DNA from 3 places in the Streptomyces sp. NPDC040410 genome. Region 3 is predicted to be linked to each of the others. Evidence: riboswitches for the same ligand, from Rfam matches in the RefSeq annotation. Region 3 holds a riboswitch; each other region holds the start of a gene.

Region 1 (4,886 bases), on a different contig from region 3:
TCTCCCCCGTCGACGGCGAACTGCTGCGCTTCTTCGTGTACTGGAAGCAGAGGGAGCACGTGACCGACTACGACCTGTCGGCGCTGCTGCTGGACGCCGACTACACGGTGATCACCTGGCTGTCCTACACCGCCCTGACCGACCTGGAGGGCGAGCACTCCGGCGACATCACCGAAGCGCCCGACGGCGCCTCGGAGTTCATCAACCTGAGGCTGGGCGCCGCTCGCGGCACGTTCATCGTCCCGCAGGTCAACATCTTCTCCGGGGAGGGGTTCGAGGAGGTCGAGGAGTCGTTCTTCGGCTTCATGCTGCGCGACGCCGACCAGCAGGGCCGGCCGTTCGAACCGCGCACCGTGCGCATGAAGTCGGAGCTGCGTGGTCCCGGCCGGGTCGCGCTGCCTCTGGCGTTCCGGCGGGGGCACGACGGCCGGTGGCAGGCCAAGTGGCTGCACCTGTACCTGAAGGGCACTCCGTCGGCCAACCGGGTCGAGGAGAACCGGGTGTCGGTCGCGACGCTGCTGCGCGGGATCGTCGAGCGCGAGCAGCTCACGGTCCGGTACCTGATCGACCTGATGTCCGACGACGCGACGACGACCGTGACGTCGTGGGACGGCAGGACGGTGCCGGACGGCCCGGTCACCTACATCGGCCTGGAGCGTCCCGACGGCCTGCACCCGGACTCCCGGGTCATCACCCCCGAAAACCTGCGCGACGTGATCCCCGGCTGACTGCTAGCGTGGAGCGCGGCGAGGCCATGAACGGGCTTCCTTCTCATTCCGCTGCGGCGGCCTGTCACTAGCCCGTTCGCTTTCCTCGCCCTCGACGTCGCACCGGGCGGCGTCGGCGGTCACTCCGCCGGCGCCGCCTGCTGGTAGCCGTCCAGCACCGTCCCAGATGCGGGCACCCGAAGAGCCTGAGCATCGCCAGGTCGGCCTCGCGGTGGCCGCCGTGCGCGGCCGGGTCGATCAGCCACACATGCCCGTCGGCGCCCCGCAGCGCGTTGCCGTTCCACAGGTCGCCGTGCAGCCGGCCCTGCGGCTCGGCCGGAGCCTCCCGGCCGTCGAGGAAACCGTCCTGGACCACTACTGCCTGGCGGGCCGGGCGAGGCCCGAGCTGACCGCCGGTCACTCCTCGGCACAACGAAGGTCACCATTACGTATCGGACATTCGGGGCTTCAACCTTCACACGAGGCACACAAGTTGGTTAGGTTGACGGCGGGCTGTTCGACTCCCTCCGGCGGACCGCGCCGGGTCGCACAGCCTCCGCCGAGTCCGGTGCGCCGTAAGGCAGGCCGGAACCGGGGACCCAACCGAAACTCGGGGTGAATCGGCCCAACCGCCCTTCGGGGAGGGGTCGTAGGGCACACCTTCCGGATCGTCCGCCCGAACCCGTCAGCTAACTCGGTAGGCGGAGCACGGAAGGAGTACGTCCCTCATGGCGCCGGAACGATCGTCGCGCCCCCGAGGTCTCAGCCTCCCCGGCATGCGCAACTCCGCCCTCGCGACGGCGGCGCTTACCTCTGTGGCCCTGTTCTCCCAGACAGCCGACGCCACGCCCGGGGACGACGGACCGAGCCGCGAAGAGGTCCAGCAGCGGGTCAACGCGCTCTATGACCAGGCCGAGACCGCCTCCGGTACCTCCAACGCGACCCGTGCGACGCCGTCGGGTTCGCGCCGCGCGGGCGGGGCGCCCGCCGAGGGGGCCGGGCGCTCGGATCCCGCGCTCGACGACGTGGCCCGGCAGTGGTTCGACATGGCGCGCTCGCGCCTCGGTCCGACCGTTCCGGCGGTGCTGCCGCGCGACAGGATGCCGGCGGCCGCTGCCCAGTCCCGGCCCGCGGAACGGCAGGCTGCTCTACCGGAGTTGACGGCAGAGAGAGCCTCCGCCGCCGTACGGGAGCTGCCCGCCGGGTCGGCCTCCAGGCCCGTACTGGAGCTGACCGCAGGGCCGCCGGCTCCCGCTTCCGTACCCGCGCTGCCGGCCGCACCGGAGACGGGACAGCGCGCGCCTCTTGCCCTGCCCGCGCCGGCCGTCAAGGACGAGCGGTCGGCGTTGCGAACCTCCAAGGAGCAGAGCCGGCACAAGCTCGCCGAGGCCCGTGAGCTGCTGTCCCGGCACATCCAGCAGAGGACGCCGGTCGCGGCGCTCGAGGCCGCGCCGGCCGACGCCCCCCGGTTCGCCACGCCGGAGCCGGATCGCCCCGCCGACGAGGAGGCGGCGTGGACCCTGCAGCAGCCCGCCGCGAACGAGGCGTGGCCCCAGCAGCAGCCGGCCGAGAGCATGGCGTGGCCCCAGCAGACCGGCGAAGTGGCCCGGCGGCAACAGCAGACCGGCGAAGTGGCCCGGCAGCAGACCGGCGAAGCGGCCTGGCGGCAACAGCAGCCCTCACCCGGCCCGGCCACCACCACGGCCTTCGACGCGGTCCGTCCCGCAGGCGCCGTCAGCACCGCGGATCCGGTGACCGGCGGAAAGGCCGAACGCGCCCTCGCCTTCGCGCGCGCCCAGACCGGCAGGCCGTGCGTCATGGGGGCGACCGGACCGGACTCGTACGACTGCGCGAGCCTCACCCAGGCCGCCTGGAAGGCCGCCGGCGTCGCACTCCCGCGTTCCGCACCCGACCAGGCGAACGCCGGCACCGTGATCCCCCTCAGCACCGTCCTGCCCGGCGACCTGGTCTTCTTCCACGACGACCTCACTCACGTCGGCCTCTACACCGGCGACGGGTTGATGATCCACGCACCGGAGCCGGGGGCGTACATACGCGAGGAGTCGGTCTACAACGTCGGGGAGTCGGCGATCCGCGGAGCCGTGCGGCTCGCCTGACAATTGGCGGCCGCGCGGGCTGCCAAAGGAGAGCAAACCCACCGCGGCTTCGACCCGCGCCCGTCCGGTGACGGGGCCGACACGGCAAAGGGGCGGCACGGTCGGCGTGTCGCCCGGCGCCGCCGCGGAGTTCGGCCGGCTCGGGGACGAGGCCATGGGCCCGCTGCGGGCCGGGTTCCCGTTCGCGCAGCACGACGGGGCCGGGCAGGACAGAACGCCTGTCACGGCACGTCATGCGGCCGGAACGGGGTGGGAACGCCGGGCCGTCGAACTGACCGTCCAGGACCACCCGTCGGCGTTGGCCGCCAAGGAACTGCGCCTCACCCAGCAAGGAGTGAAGCAGCTGCTCTCCGCCGTCTACCGCAAGATCGGCACCGATGCCGCCGGGTTCCCCGAAGCTGAGGACCTTTCCCCGTCCCCTGCCGTGACCTGCGGGTCTCACCGCGCGGTTCCCGGCCTCACGTGGGGCCGGGGCCTCCACCGCCCTGGAGGCGTTCCAGGTCGGAGGGACGGACCTGGATGACCACGATGGCGATCAGCGCGGCGACCACGGTGAAGATCGCCGCCATGACGAAGGCGGCCGAGGCCCCGGCGGTGAGGACCTCGTCGGACCAGGGCGCCGGGAGCTGCCCGGTGCGTTCGAACCGCAGGCGCTCGGCCGGGGTCGCCTGCGCCAGGAAGCCCGGGACCTGTTTCTCCGCCTCGTTGTTGCTGGCCGTGCCGAACATCGTGACCAGGATGGACAGTCCGAGCGAACCACCGACCTGCTGGGTGGCGTTGAGGAGTCCGGAGGCCGCACCGGTCTCCTGGACGGGGACGTTGGAGAGCGCCATCAGCGTGAGCGAGACGAACTCCATGCCCATGCCCAGGCTGAAGACGAGCATCGGACCGAGCACGCTGCCCGCGTAGGTGGAGTGGACGTCGGTCAGGGTCAGCCAGGCCAGACCCGCCGCGGCGAGGATCGCGCCCACCACCATGAACGGTTTGGGGCCGTACGTCGGCAGGAAACGGGAGGCCAGCCCGGCGCCGATCGCGATGACCGCGCTGACGGGGAGGAAGGCGAGCCCCGCCTGCAACGGGCTGAAGTCCAGCACGTTCTGCACGAACAGCGTGAGGAAGAAGAACATGCCGAAGATCGCGGCGGCGAGGCACAGCATGATTCCGTACGTGCCCGCGCGGTTGCGGTCGGCGAACATGTGCATCGGCGTGATCGGCTGTCTGGAACGCCTCTCGACCAGGATGAACACCACGAGGACAACGACGGCCGCGCCGAAGGAGGCGAGGGTGAGCGCGTCCCGCCAGCCCTCCTGCGCGGCTCTGATGAACCCGTACACCAGCAGCACCATGCCGACGGTGGACGTCAGCGCGCCGGTGATGTCGAAGTGACCGGGGTGACGTTCGGACTCCTTGATCCAGCGGGGCGTGGCGAGGGCGATGAGCAGTCCGATCGGAACGTTCACGAAGAGCACCCAGCGCCAGTTCAGCCACTCGACGAGGACACCGCCGGCGAGCAGCCCGATCGCGCCGCCGCCCGCAGAGACCGCGGCGAACACGCCGAACGCCCGGTTGCGCTCGGGTCCTTCACGGAAGGTGGTACTGATCAGGGCGAGGGCCGTCGGAGAGGCGATGGCGCCGCCGACGCCCTGGAGAGCGCGTGCGCCGAGGAGTTGGGCCTCGTTCTGGGCGAGCCCTCCGAGCAGGGAGGCGAGCACGAAGAGCAGCACGCCGAAGATGAAGACGCGCCGTCTGCCGAGGATGTCGCCGGTCCTGCCGCCGAGCAGCAGCAGCCCGCCGAAGGTGAGCGTGTACGCGTTGATCACCCAGGACAGGCTGGTGGTGGAGAAGTCGAGGGCGCTCTGGATGTGCGGGAGCGCGATGTTCACGATGGTGATGTCGAGGACCACCATCAGCTGACACGACGCGATGACCAGCAGCGCCATCAGGTTTCCGCCACCGCCGCCTTCCCGGGCGGTGGTCTGTTCTGCGGAGGTCGGCTGGGGGCTGCTGCTCATGGCATGTCGCACTCTCGGGGGTCGGTCGAACCCTCGCGAGGGATCAGTGA
Region 2 (4,886 bases), on a different contig from region 3:
CGCCACCGAGTCGATCCGCATCTTGATGTCGTCCGGCGACAACGCCCCCTTGGCCGTCACATGGTCCCCCGACGACTCCCCGCGCAGCCGGCGTCCGATCCACGGAACCAGGTACTCGCGCGCCCAGTGGACGTCGTCCCGCCGGACGTCGAGGGTGCCGCGCGGCGGGAGGGGCGGCCACGGCTGGTCCGGGTCGGCCGGGACCTCCAGGCCGAGGACCTGACCCGCGCGCAGCGCCACCCGCGTGTGGCCCTCGGGCGACAGATGGAGCCGGTCGTCGTCCCAGGCCCGGCGGTCCTGGATGGTCTTCAGGGACCACAGGTCGAGCACCGGGCAGCCGTACCGGTCGGCGATGGCCCGCACATGACCGTTGTAGGTGGCGATCTTGCCGCGCAGGTGCTTGAGAACGGGTACGCCACGGGTGTCGAAGCCGGTGGTCACCATGACGGTGCCACAGACCTCGGTGAGCCGGGCGATCGCCCGCTCGAAGCGCTCGGCGACCTCGTCGGGGTCGGTGCCGGGCCGGATGATGTCGTTGCCGCCGGCAGAGAACGACACCAGGTCCGGGGCCAGTTCGACGGCCTGCGGAAGCTGGTCCTCGACTATCTGGTCGAGGAGTTTGCCGCGCACCGCGAGGTTCGCGTATCTGAAGTCGCCCTCGGGCCGCCGGTCCGCGAGCAGTACCGCGAACCGGTCGGCCCAGCCGACGAACGCCCCGTCGGGGCCGGGGTCGCCGACGCCCTCGGTGAAGCTGTCCCCCACCGACACGTACGACCCGATCACTGATCTGCTGTCACTCTTCGAATCGTCTGCCACATCGGCCCATGATTCACCTTCGGTTGTGACCTACGCGATCGTAGGAAAGGGTTGACGACCGGTGAGATAAGCCACTCCTAAAGGGCTCACCAAACCAGGAATAAGCCTCTGATCAAGGATGTTGCGGCGTGGACTGCCGCACTCGGAAGTCGCCGCCGGGACACACCGAAGGCCGGACCCGGGGATCGGGGTCCGGCCTTCGGCAGCGTGTCGGGCAGGTGTGGTCGTACGCCGGCCTCAGCCGACGGCGACGCCGTGCGAGCGGAGGTACGCGACCGGGTCCACGTCCGAGCCGTAGTCCGGTGTGGTGCGGATCTCGAAGTGCAGATGAGGTCCGGTGACGTTGCCGGTCGCTCCGGAGAGGCCGACCTGCTGGCCCGCGCTGACGGTCTGGCCGGCCGAGACGGAGAGCGAGGACAGGTGGCCGTACTGCGCGTAGTAGCCGTCGTTCAGCTTGATGACGACCTGGTTGCCGTATGCGCCGCCCCAGCCCGCGGAGACGACCGTACCGGCGGCCACGGCCTTGAGCGACGTGCCGGTCGGGACGACGAAGTCGACGCCGGTGTGGTAGCCGCTGGACCACATGCTGCCCGCCACGTGGTACGCCGTGCCGACGGAGGCACCGCTCACCGGGAGGGCGTAGCCGCTGGAGGTGGCAGCGGACTGGGCGGCCTGGGTGGTGGCCGTCGTCTTCTTCGAGGCGGACGAAGACGAAGACGCCTTCGCGGAAGAGGGCTTGGCCGAGGACGACTTCGCGGCGGACGAATTCGCCGATGAGGACGACGGCCTTGCCTTCGGCTTGCTCGTCGCGGCCTTCTTGTTGATGCTGAGCCGCTGCCCGGGGTGGATCAGCGACGGGTTGTCGCCGACGACATCACGGTTGTCCTGGTAGATCCTCTGCCAGCCACCGCTGACATGCTGCTCCGCGGCGATCTTCGAGAGGTAATCGCCCACGCGCACCGAATAGATCCGCACATCCACGTTCTGCGCGGTGTCCTTCTTCCCGGTCGCCTTCTTCGCGGCCGGAGCTGACTGCACGACCTTTTCCGAAACATTCTGGGAAACGGACTGGGCAGTGGCCGCATGGGCGCCGGTGGCTCCCATGAAGGGGAGGGCGAGTGCGGCGCCACCGGTTCCGGCGACGGCGATCGAGCGGGTGAAACGACGGGACTTGGGACGGCGATGCTTACCCTTCGCGGGCATGGCGAATTCCTCTCCGGCGCCTGCGAGGTGAGCTGTCGGGTGCGGACTGGAGATGCCCGGCCACGTCGAAACGCGGCTTTACCCCTAGCCGTTCCGGAGACCGGAACAGGCGGTTGTACCTGTGGGTCCCCCGCTCCTGCCGTGCACGGGTGAGTGTGTGCGGGCTCCGGGCGGCGGCAGGATTGGGCGTCCGTCCGGATCGGTGGCGAACGTAAGCGACCAAGACGCAATGGGACAACCAACAGGTTCCGTGCGAATGCGTTTTACTAGATCCCTTACGGGAATTTACGGTCACCGTGCGTGAATCAAGCGGCCGCCACTCTCCTCAAAAGCCCTTGAAAAGCACCTGAATTACGTGAACATGACGGGCGACGCACGGTCACGAATATGACGCTGCTCACGCGCCTCACCCCAGGACGCCATATTCCAGAAGGAGTTGGAATGAAGGCTGCAATTCGGACAGAAGGCCCAGATGTGGCCGAGCCGGAAAACCGCCGCATCGAGGTCGCCATGCAGTCCGGTCCGCAATCCGTGATGCGGCAACACCGCACCACGGTGAACTCCGCCCGTTTAGCGGCATTTATACGGCACTGTCGGGCCGGGACCGCACAGCCGCAGCGCCGGCACGGGCTCGCCGTGGCCGGAGCAGGGCTCGAAGCGACGCCGGGGTGTGTCGCCCACAGCCGGTCCAACAGGCCGTACGAGGCCCGCACATGGTCGACCCGGAGGCGCCGCGGACACGGCTCGCCGGGCCAGCCGGCGTCGGTGAAGCAGCGGCTGAAGTCCTATGTGACGTAGTCGACCGGCGCGCTGGAGAGCAGGCCGTGGGGCTGCCCCCGGAGGTACTCCTGGACGTCTTCACAGGCGAGGTGCGATACAAGCTGATTGCGGCTTCCATGCGCTTTCGTCCGGGTTGGAACTGCACCCAGTCGGGGTGCACGCGGTGCAGGTCGCTGTCCGATCGGCCATTTCCGGCTCGATCCCAGAGGGCGAACCGCATGCCGAGCGCGTGCACGGCCGGCCCGGTGTCCCGGAACACCAGCCGCAGCCCGTCGTCCGCCACCTCGTGCCGCTCGAAGGTCCACTCGATGCCGCGCCGTCCTCACTGCCGGTCGGCCCGGACAGAAGCCGCATAGAGCCGTTTTCGGCAATCTCCAGCATCAGGACCTTGCAGATCCGAACAGGTGCAATCAAGGCCCAACATCATCAATGGTCGCGGGGGTGTGAGGCAACGCCTGTGGACAACTCATTGCCCCAGGAATCCATGTCGTATCGTCGAGAGCGCGCCCGTCGATGAGCCGCGTCGACGGGCTGGATTGGGAGGAGCCCCCGTGACGCAGCAGGTCCCGTCGACCGAGCCCGAGCTGGCCGGAGTGCGCAACTTCCGTGACGTCGGCGGACTGCCGACGGCGGACGGGCGGCGGGTGCGGCACGGAGTGCTGTTCCGCAGCGGCCACCTCGCCCATGCGACGGAGGAGGACGCCGCCTTCCTCGGCTCCCTGGGCCTGCACACGATCTTCGACTTCCGCAACGCGGCCGACCAGCGGCTCGAAGGCCACGACGTCGAGCTGCCCGGCGTGCGCAATGTGAACATGCCGCTGAGCGACCCCGCGGACGGTGCCGAGTTCTGGAAGATGGTCCGAGACGGCGAGATCGACCAGCTGCGCGCGATCCTCGCCGACGGCAAGGCCGCGAACCGGATGATCACCTCCTACCGCAGGATCATCAAGGAACGGACGGCCGAGCACTCCCGGGTGCTTCGCTCGCTCGCCGAGGACAGCGTCCCCGCCCTGATGCACTGCGCGGCGGGCAAGGACCGGGCGGGACTGTCCATCGCGGTGACCCTGCTCGCCCTGGGCGTGGAGCGCGAGGCGATCCTCGCCGACTACCTGGAGTCCAACGCCACGCACCGCCGCTACAAGGTGCACCGCAGCAGCAAGTCCGCCGCGGCCTACTCCCCCGAGGTCATGGAGCTGCTCAGCCCCCTGTTCGACGCCCGCGCCGAGTACCTTACGGCGGCCCTCGAGACCATCGAGGAGACGTGGGGCGGCGTCGACGCCTACCTGGAGAAGGGGCTGTGCGTCACCCCGGAGATCCGCGAGCGGCTGCGGGAGCGGCTGCTCGACTGACTCCTCAGCCTCTTGCGAGTCGAGGTGCGCGCTGTCGCCGGGCACCCGACCGGGACGCGGACGGACAGTGCCCGCACGCCGCGTCCCTCGGCAACTGTCTCATCGCTGCGAGACGGCCTTGCCCGAGAGGCAAAAGCTCAGCGGTTCGCCACCGCCTGCTTCACCAGTGTCTTGCCGAAATCCCACATCAGCCCGCCGCCGCTGTGCGCGTCGTCCATCACCGCGGTGAACGCGTCCACGAACCGGTCCACTTCCCGCTCGCCGACGATCAGCGGCGGGATCAGCTTGATCACCTCCAGGTGGTCGCCGGAGACCTGGGTGAGGATCCGGTGCCGCTGCAGCAGCGGGACCACCACCATCTGCGCGAACAGCCCCTTGCGCGCGGCCTGCAGCATGGCCCAGCGGCTGCGCAGCTTCAGCGACCTGGGCCTGCCGAACTCGATGCCGATCATCAGGCCCCGGCCGCGGACGTCGGCGAGCAGCTCGTACTTGTCGATCAGCGCCGCGAGCCGGGACCTGAGTTGCTCCCCCGTCGCGCGGGCGTTGGCGACGATCTGCTCGTTCTCCATGACGGACAGCACGGCCAGGCCCGCCGCCATGGCCTGCGCGTTGGACCCGAAGCTGGCCGAATGGACCAGCACCCGGTCCATCGACGAGTAGACCTTCTTGAAGATCCAGTCCCTGCCCAAGGTGGCGCCCACCGGTACATAGCCGCCGGACAGGGCCTTGGCGACGCAC
Region 3 (4,886 bases):
TCACGGGCGGACTGCCGGGCCCGGGTCTGAGCCAGGCATCCTCCCCCCTGAGGTCCAGCTCGGCGACCTGCACCGGTCTGATGCTCCGGAACCGCCGTATCTCGTCCTGCGCGCGCGTTGTACGGGACATGCGACCTCTCCCCCTCGCGTCTTTGCTTCCGTGGTGCCCCGTGGTGCCCCTCGTGTCACGACCGGCGCAGCCGGGCCACGCCCTTCAGCGTCCGTGCGGCCGCCGACGCGAGCCGGGGCCGGTTGCGGACGAAGTGGTGCGCCCGGCGGGCGGGTTCGACGCTCAGCCAGTGCATCGCGGCGCCCGGTCCGGGGCGGGTCGCCGCCCCCTCGTACACGGGCAGTTCGCCCGTCTTCAGCGAGTCCTTGTACTCAGCGGCGCCCCGCCCCAGATCCAGCAGGCCGATACCGGCCGCGGCCGCCGCCTCGGCCATCCGCAGATGCAGCACCAGTCCCGGCGAGAACTTCGCGAACTCCGGGTCGTACGACGGGAACCAGCAGGCCAGGACCGTCGACGAGCGCAGTCCGAAGTGCGCGGCGAGCGGCCGGTCGCCGGCGTACAGCACGGACAGCGTGCCCGCGCACTCGGCCTCCCGGGTGTCGGCGAGCGTGTGCACGAGCCGGGTGATCCACTCCTGCGAGAACCGGTCGCGGCGGCCCGTCCTGCGGTACTGCGCGGACTTCCACTCCATGAGGGTGCGCAGCGCGGCGGGATCACGCTCGTCGAACGCGAAGCGCAGCTCGCCGACCTGGCGGCCGAGCCTGCGCTCCTTGGCGAGCGTGGTTTTGAGGAACTTCGGCGACTGGGCGCGCAGTACGGTCTCGTAGGCGTCGTACCCCTTCTCCACGTCGATGACGTAGGAGGTGTACTCCGCGGCCGCGGCCGGAACGAACAGGCCCTGCTCCGCCTCCAGGTTGTCGAAGGCGAAGCTGGACAGCGAGCAGGCCCGCAGCAGTTCGTCGGCCTCCAGCGCGAAGCCCTGCGGCAGCACCGCGCCCTGGCAGTCGGACACGCCGAACGCCAGCGCCCGGCCCTGTCCCAATGGCCCTCTCTCGTGCGGCAGGAAACCGGCGGCCTCGACTCCCTCGTACACCACCGCCACGCGCGCCCTCGGCCGGACCCGGCCGACCGCGTCGGTGAACTCCGGCTCCATGAACGGGTTCCGTGGCAGACCCGACTTGGCGCGCAGTTCCCGCCAGAGTTCCCTGTCCCCGGCACCGAGCTCCTCGGGCCTCAGCACACGAATGCGTCCACTGCTCAACATGACCCCCCGATCAAGTCCCCCCTGGACACCTCAGGACGGTACCGCCCGAGGTGGGGCCAGGGGTAGGTACCGGACCATCCTGTGTCCAATTGGTGCAGAGGCCGCTATTTCTTTTTGCTGTTTCTTTCCGCTTCTCCTTGCGGACCGTTCGCCCTTCGTCGCCGCATCGGCATGATCACCGGACCGCTCGACACCCCGGGCGACACCGGTCGCCCGGCGGGCCGTCACCCCCGCCCTGACGACCATGCGGCAGCCCTTCGACCGCATCAGGGCCGAAATGGTCCGTATGTCCTCGCCCGGATCGCCGACGAGGGCACGGCGGGTGTGATCCTGCCGACAGATCCGGTGGTACGAGGCGGGGCGCAGCCGCTCCAACTCCCGCAACCGGAACGGCCGTCACGGATGTGAAAGCAGTAGCCGTCCGGTTCGCGTCGAGTCGAGGGGGCTTTCCATCCGTATTCTCTGATCATGGCAGCACCCACCGCGTATTCACTGATCGCCACCGACCTGGACGGAACTCTGCTCCGCGGGGACGACACCCTCTCCGACCGGTCGGTCGCCGCGCTCCGGCGGGTGGTGGCGGCAGGCGCGCGGCACCTCGTGGTGACCGGCCGCCCGGCGCCCAGGGTGCGGCCGCTCCTCGACGACCTCGGGAGCAACGGGCTCGCGGTCTGCGGACAGGGCGCGCAGGTGTACGACGCCGGCGCGGACCGTCTGCTGTGGTCCGTCACCCTGGACCGGGAGCTGGCCGAGACCGCGCTCGGCAAGATAGAGGCCGAGGTGGGACAGGTGTACGCCGCGGTCGACCAGGACGGCGTCGACGGACTCACGCTCATCGAACCGGGCTACCTGATGCCGCACCCGACCCTCCCCGCGGTACGGGTCGGCCGGCGTGACGACCTGTGGTGCGAACCCATCAGCAAGGTGCTGCTGCGCCACCCCGAACTGAGCGACGACGAGTTGGCGGCGACGGCGCGATCGGTGGCCGGGTCGCTCGCGACGGTCACCATGTCCGGCCCCGGCACCGTCGAACTCCAGCCAAGCGGTGTCACCAAGGCCACCGGTCTCGCCCTGGCCGCCGAACACCTGGGCCTCGGCCCGGACCGGACCATCGCCTTCGGCGACATGCCCAACGACATCCCGATGTTCGACTGGGCCGCCTACGGCGTGGCGATGGCCAACGCCCACCCCGAACTCAAGGCCGTGGCCGACGAGATCACCCTGTCGAACGAGGACGACGGCATCGCCGTCGTCCTCGAGCGGCTCTTCCCCGGGCCCCGGTAGACGCCGACGCGGGGCCTAGTCGACGCCGACCGGGCCTAGTAGGCCCCGAAGACGTTGTCGATCGAGCCGTAGCGCGCGGCCGCGTAGTTGCAGGCGGCGGTGATGTTCGCGACCGGGTCGTACGAGTCCCAGGACGTGCCGGCGACGTGGTAGGCGCGGAAGGTCGGGTCGATGACCTGCAGCAGGCCCTTGGACGGCGTGCCCGCGGCCGCGTTGGAGTCCCAGAGGTTGATGGCGTAGGGGTTGCCCGAGGACTCGCGGATGATGTTGCGGTAGATGCCGTCGTACGTCCCCGGGATCCCGTGCTCCGCCATGACCTGGAGCGACGCCCGGATCCAGCCGTCGAGGTTGTTGGCGTACCCGAGCGAGGAGGCGGTGGTCACGGTGGGGGTGGCCGCGGACGCGGTGGTCGCGCCGATGAGCGGGAGCGCCAGAACGGCTATTCCGGTGCCGGCGACGGCGAGCTTGCGGGCGAGGCGGGCTGTTCTGGTGCGGCGGGGCTGACCGGCTGCGGACATGGCGAGTTCCTCTCCGGCGCCTGCGAGGTGAGCTGTCGGGTTCGGGCGGGAGCTGCCCGGCCGCGCCCTGACGGACGCGACTGCACCCCCAGCCGTCCCGGTACGCCTTTGTGGCGTCCGGTGCGGCGACTTACCTGGGTCCCCCGCTCCTGCCGTGCGCGAAGTGTGTTCGTCGATGAGTCTCGGGCCGGGCGGCGGCAGGATTCGGCGTCCACCCGACGGCCGGGAACGTATGCGAGAGCACATGTCCGGAACAAGTACCGGATTCACACCTCGCCCCTATTGACCTTGATCTGAGGTGTTTGGGGTGCTTGATCCTTTGCGGTCGCCAAGTATCAACTCGCCACGGTAAGAGGTGAGTCGTCTCCGGAGAGGGTGAAGTCGGCTCGCGTGGCGAAGTGAGGCAAGTCACGGGCTTCCGCAAGAACGGCAAATCGGGCAATGAGCCCAACTCATTGTCAACCAGACGTTCGTGGGATCCGCTTCTCCCAGGTCCGGTGGAAGACCACCTCGCCGCCGTCCGTGCAGACCACCTCGTCGGACGTGACGAAGTCCGCCCCGTCGCACCTGATCTCCGAACGCGTGCGGACCGTCGTGTCCCACGCCGTCTCGGGACGGTGCAGCCGGATCGACCAGTCCGAGCGGGTGCGGGCAGAGAGGGGGTCCCGCTCGTTGATCGTGTACGTCTCCAGCGCCTCCTCCGTGCTCTCCAGCCCGTCGGGGTACATACGGGTGCCGTCGCGGCACGGGTCGACCTCGACCCGCCACTCGCCCTTGGCCACATCACGCACCACGAGCCGCTGCGGGCGCGGTTCGTCCAGTGTGGCGGGGGAGTTGACGCCGAGCGGTGCTGACTGCTCCGGCTCCTCGAACGTGACCGTCCCGCCCGACTCACGGCCTCGGACCGGCAGTTCGAGGAAGCTGCCCACAGGGTCCAGGGTGAAGCCCGCCGCCGAGTCCGGCCGGGGCCAGATCCACGGCCAGTACGCGGAGGAGACGGCGAGCCGGATGCGGTGGCCGGCCGGGAAGGCGTGGCCGACGCCGTTCAGCTCGAAGGCGACCTCCTCGGTGGCACCCGGCGTCCACGGCACCGCCCGCTCCGGGCCCCGCCGCGCCGACAGGTTCAGCACACCCCGGGTGACCAGGGTGGAGGCACCGTCGGGAGCCACGTCGCACACCCGGGCGATCACCTGCCCGCCCGGCACCTCGGAGGTCAGCCGCAGCCGCACCCCCGGCCGCCCCAGCACCCAGGTCTCCTCGCCCACCTCGAACTCGAAGCACACCGACCGTGCGTCCTCCTCCCGCTGGTCGGGCGGCAGGTCGGCGTCGTCGCCCATGGGTACGACACGGCCGGCGTCGAGGCCGGTGTGCTGCGGGGAGCGGACGAGCAGCGGGCTGCCCCGGAGGACGTGCGTGACGGTCTTGACGTGGGGGGAGGGCCAGGCCTGCTCGCCGACCCAGCGGCCCGGCAGCGTCTCGTACCCGGTCGCCGGGGGGTGAGAGTCGCTGACGTACGCACGCAGCAGCGGCTCGGCCATGGCTCCGGTGTCGGCCCCTTTCAGCCAGTGGTCCCACCAGCGCAGGGTCTCCTGGAGGAAGCCGATCGCCGGGCCCGGCGGCAGGCCGCGGTCGGGGTACTGGTGCGGCCAGGGGCCGATCAGGCCGCGGACGCGGTCGGGCGGGAGGTGTTCGACGAGCCCGAGCACCGTGTCGCGGTAGGGGTCGTGCCAGCCGCCCACCGCCAGGACGGCGGCCCGGATCGCCCCGTAGTCCTCGCGGACGCTGTCCCGGCGCCAGTAGTCGTCCCGGG

The links. A riboswitch is a leader RNA that binds a small molecule or an ion and turns the genes downstream of it on or off. The one in region 3 is predicted to bind cyclic di-AMP.
Region 1: linked by a shared signal. The riboswitch ahead of ACZ562_RS21960 (C40 family peptidase) and the one ahead of ACZ562_RS08810 (transglycosylase SLT domain-containing protein) in region 3 are both predicted to bind cyclic di-AMP.
Region 2: linked by a shared signal. The riboswitch ahead of ACZ562_RS01415 (M23 family metallopeptidase) and the one ahead of ACZ562_RS08810 (transglycosylase SLT domain-containing protein) in region 3 are both predicted to bind cyclic di-AMP.

What each region holds. Positions count from the first base shown of each region.
Region 1 covers NZ_JBVIVK010000011.1:34,488-39,373, forward strand. The annotation lists gene ACZ562_RS21950 (TerD family protein) at 1-728, shown strand, start outside; partial or broken gene ACZ562_RS21955 (fructosamine kinase family protein) at 857-1,047, opposite strand; cyclic di-AMP (ydaO/yuaA leader) riboswitch at 1,255-1,427, shown strand; gene ACZ562_RS21960 (C40 family peptidase) at 1,484-2,824, shown strand; gene ACZ562_RS21965 (MFS transporter) at 3,283-4,836, opposite strand.
Region 2 covers NZ_JBVIVK010000001.1:317,116-322,001, forward strand. The annotation lists gene ACZ562_RS01410 (SGNH/GDSL hydrolase family protein) at 1-783, opposite strand, end outside; gene ACZ562_RS01415 (M23 family metallopeptidase) at 1,054-2,019, opposite strand; cyclic di-AMP (ydaO/yuaA leader) riboswitch at 2,022-2,181, opposite strand; partial or broken gene ACZ562_RS01420 (alpha-galactosidase) at 2,371-3,034, opposite strand; gene ACZ562_RS01425 (tyrosine-protein phosphatase) at 3,351-4,148, shown strand; gene ACZ562_RS01430 (aspartate aminotransferase family protein) at 4,286-4,886, opposite strand, start outside.
Region 3 covers NZ_JBVIVK010000003.1:312,394-317,279, reverse strand. The annotation lists gene ACZ562_RS08825 (glycosyltransferase family 2 protein) at 1-130, opposite strand, end outside; gene ACZ562_RS08820 (GNAT family N-acetyltransferase) at 186-1,274, opposite strand; gene ACZ562_RS08815 (HAD family hydrolase) at 1,743-2,558, shown strand; gene ACZ562_RS08810 (transglycosylase SLT domain-containing protein) at 2,594-3,076, opposite strand; cyclic di-AMP (ydaO/yuaA leader) riboswitch at 3,081-3,252, opposite strand; gene ACZ562_RS08805 (CocE/NonD family hydrolase) at 3,535-4,886, opposite strand, start outside.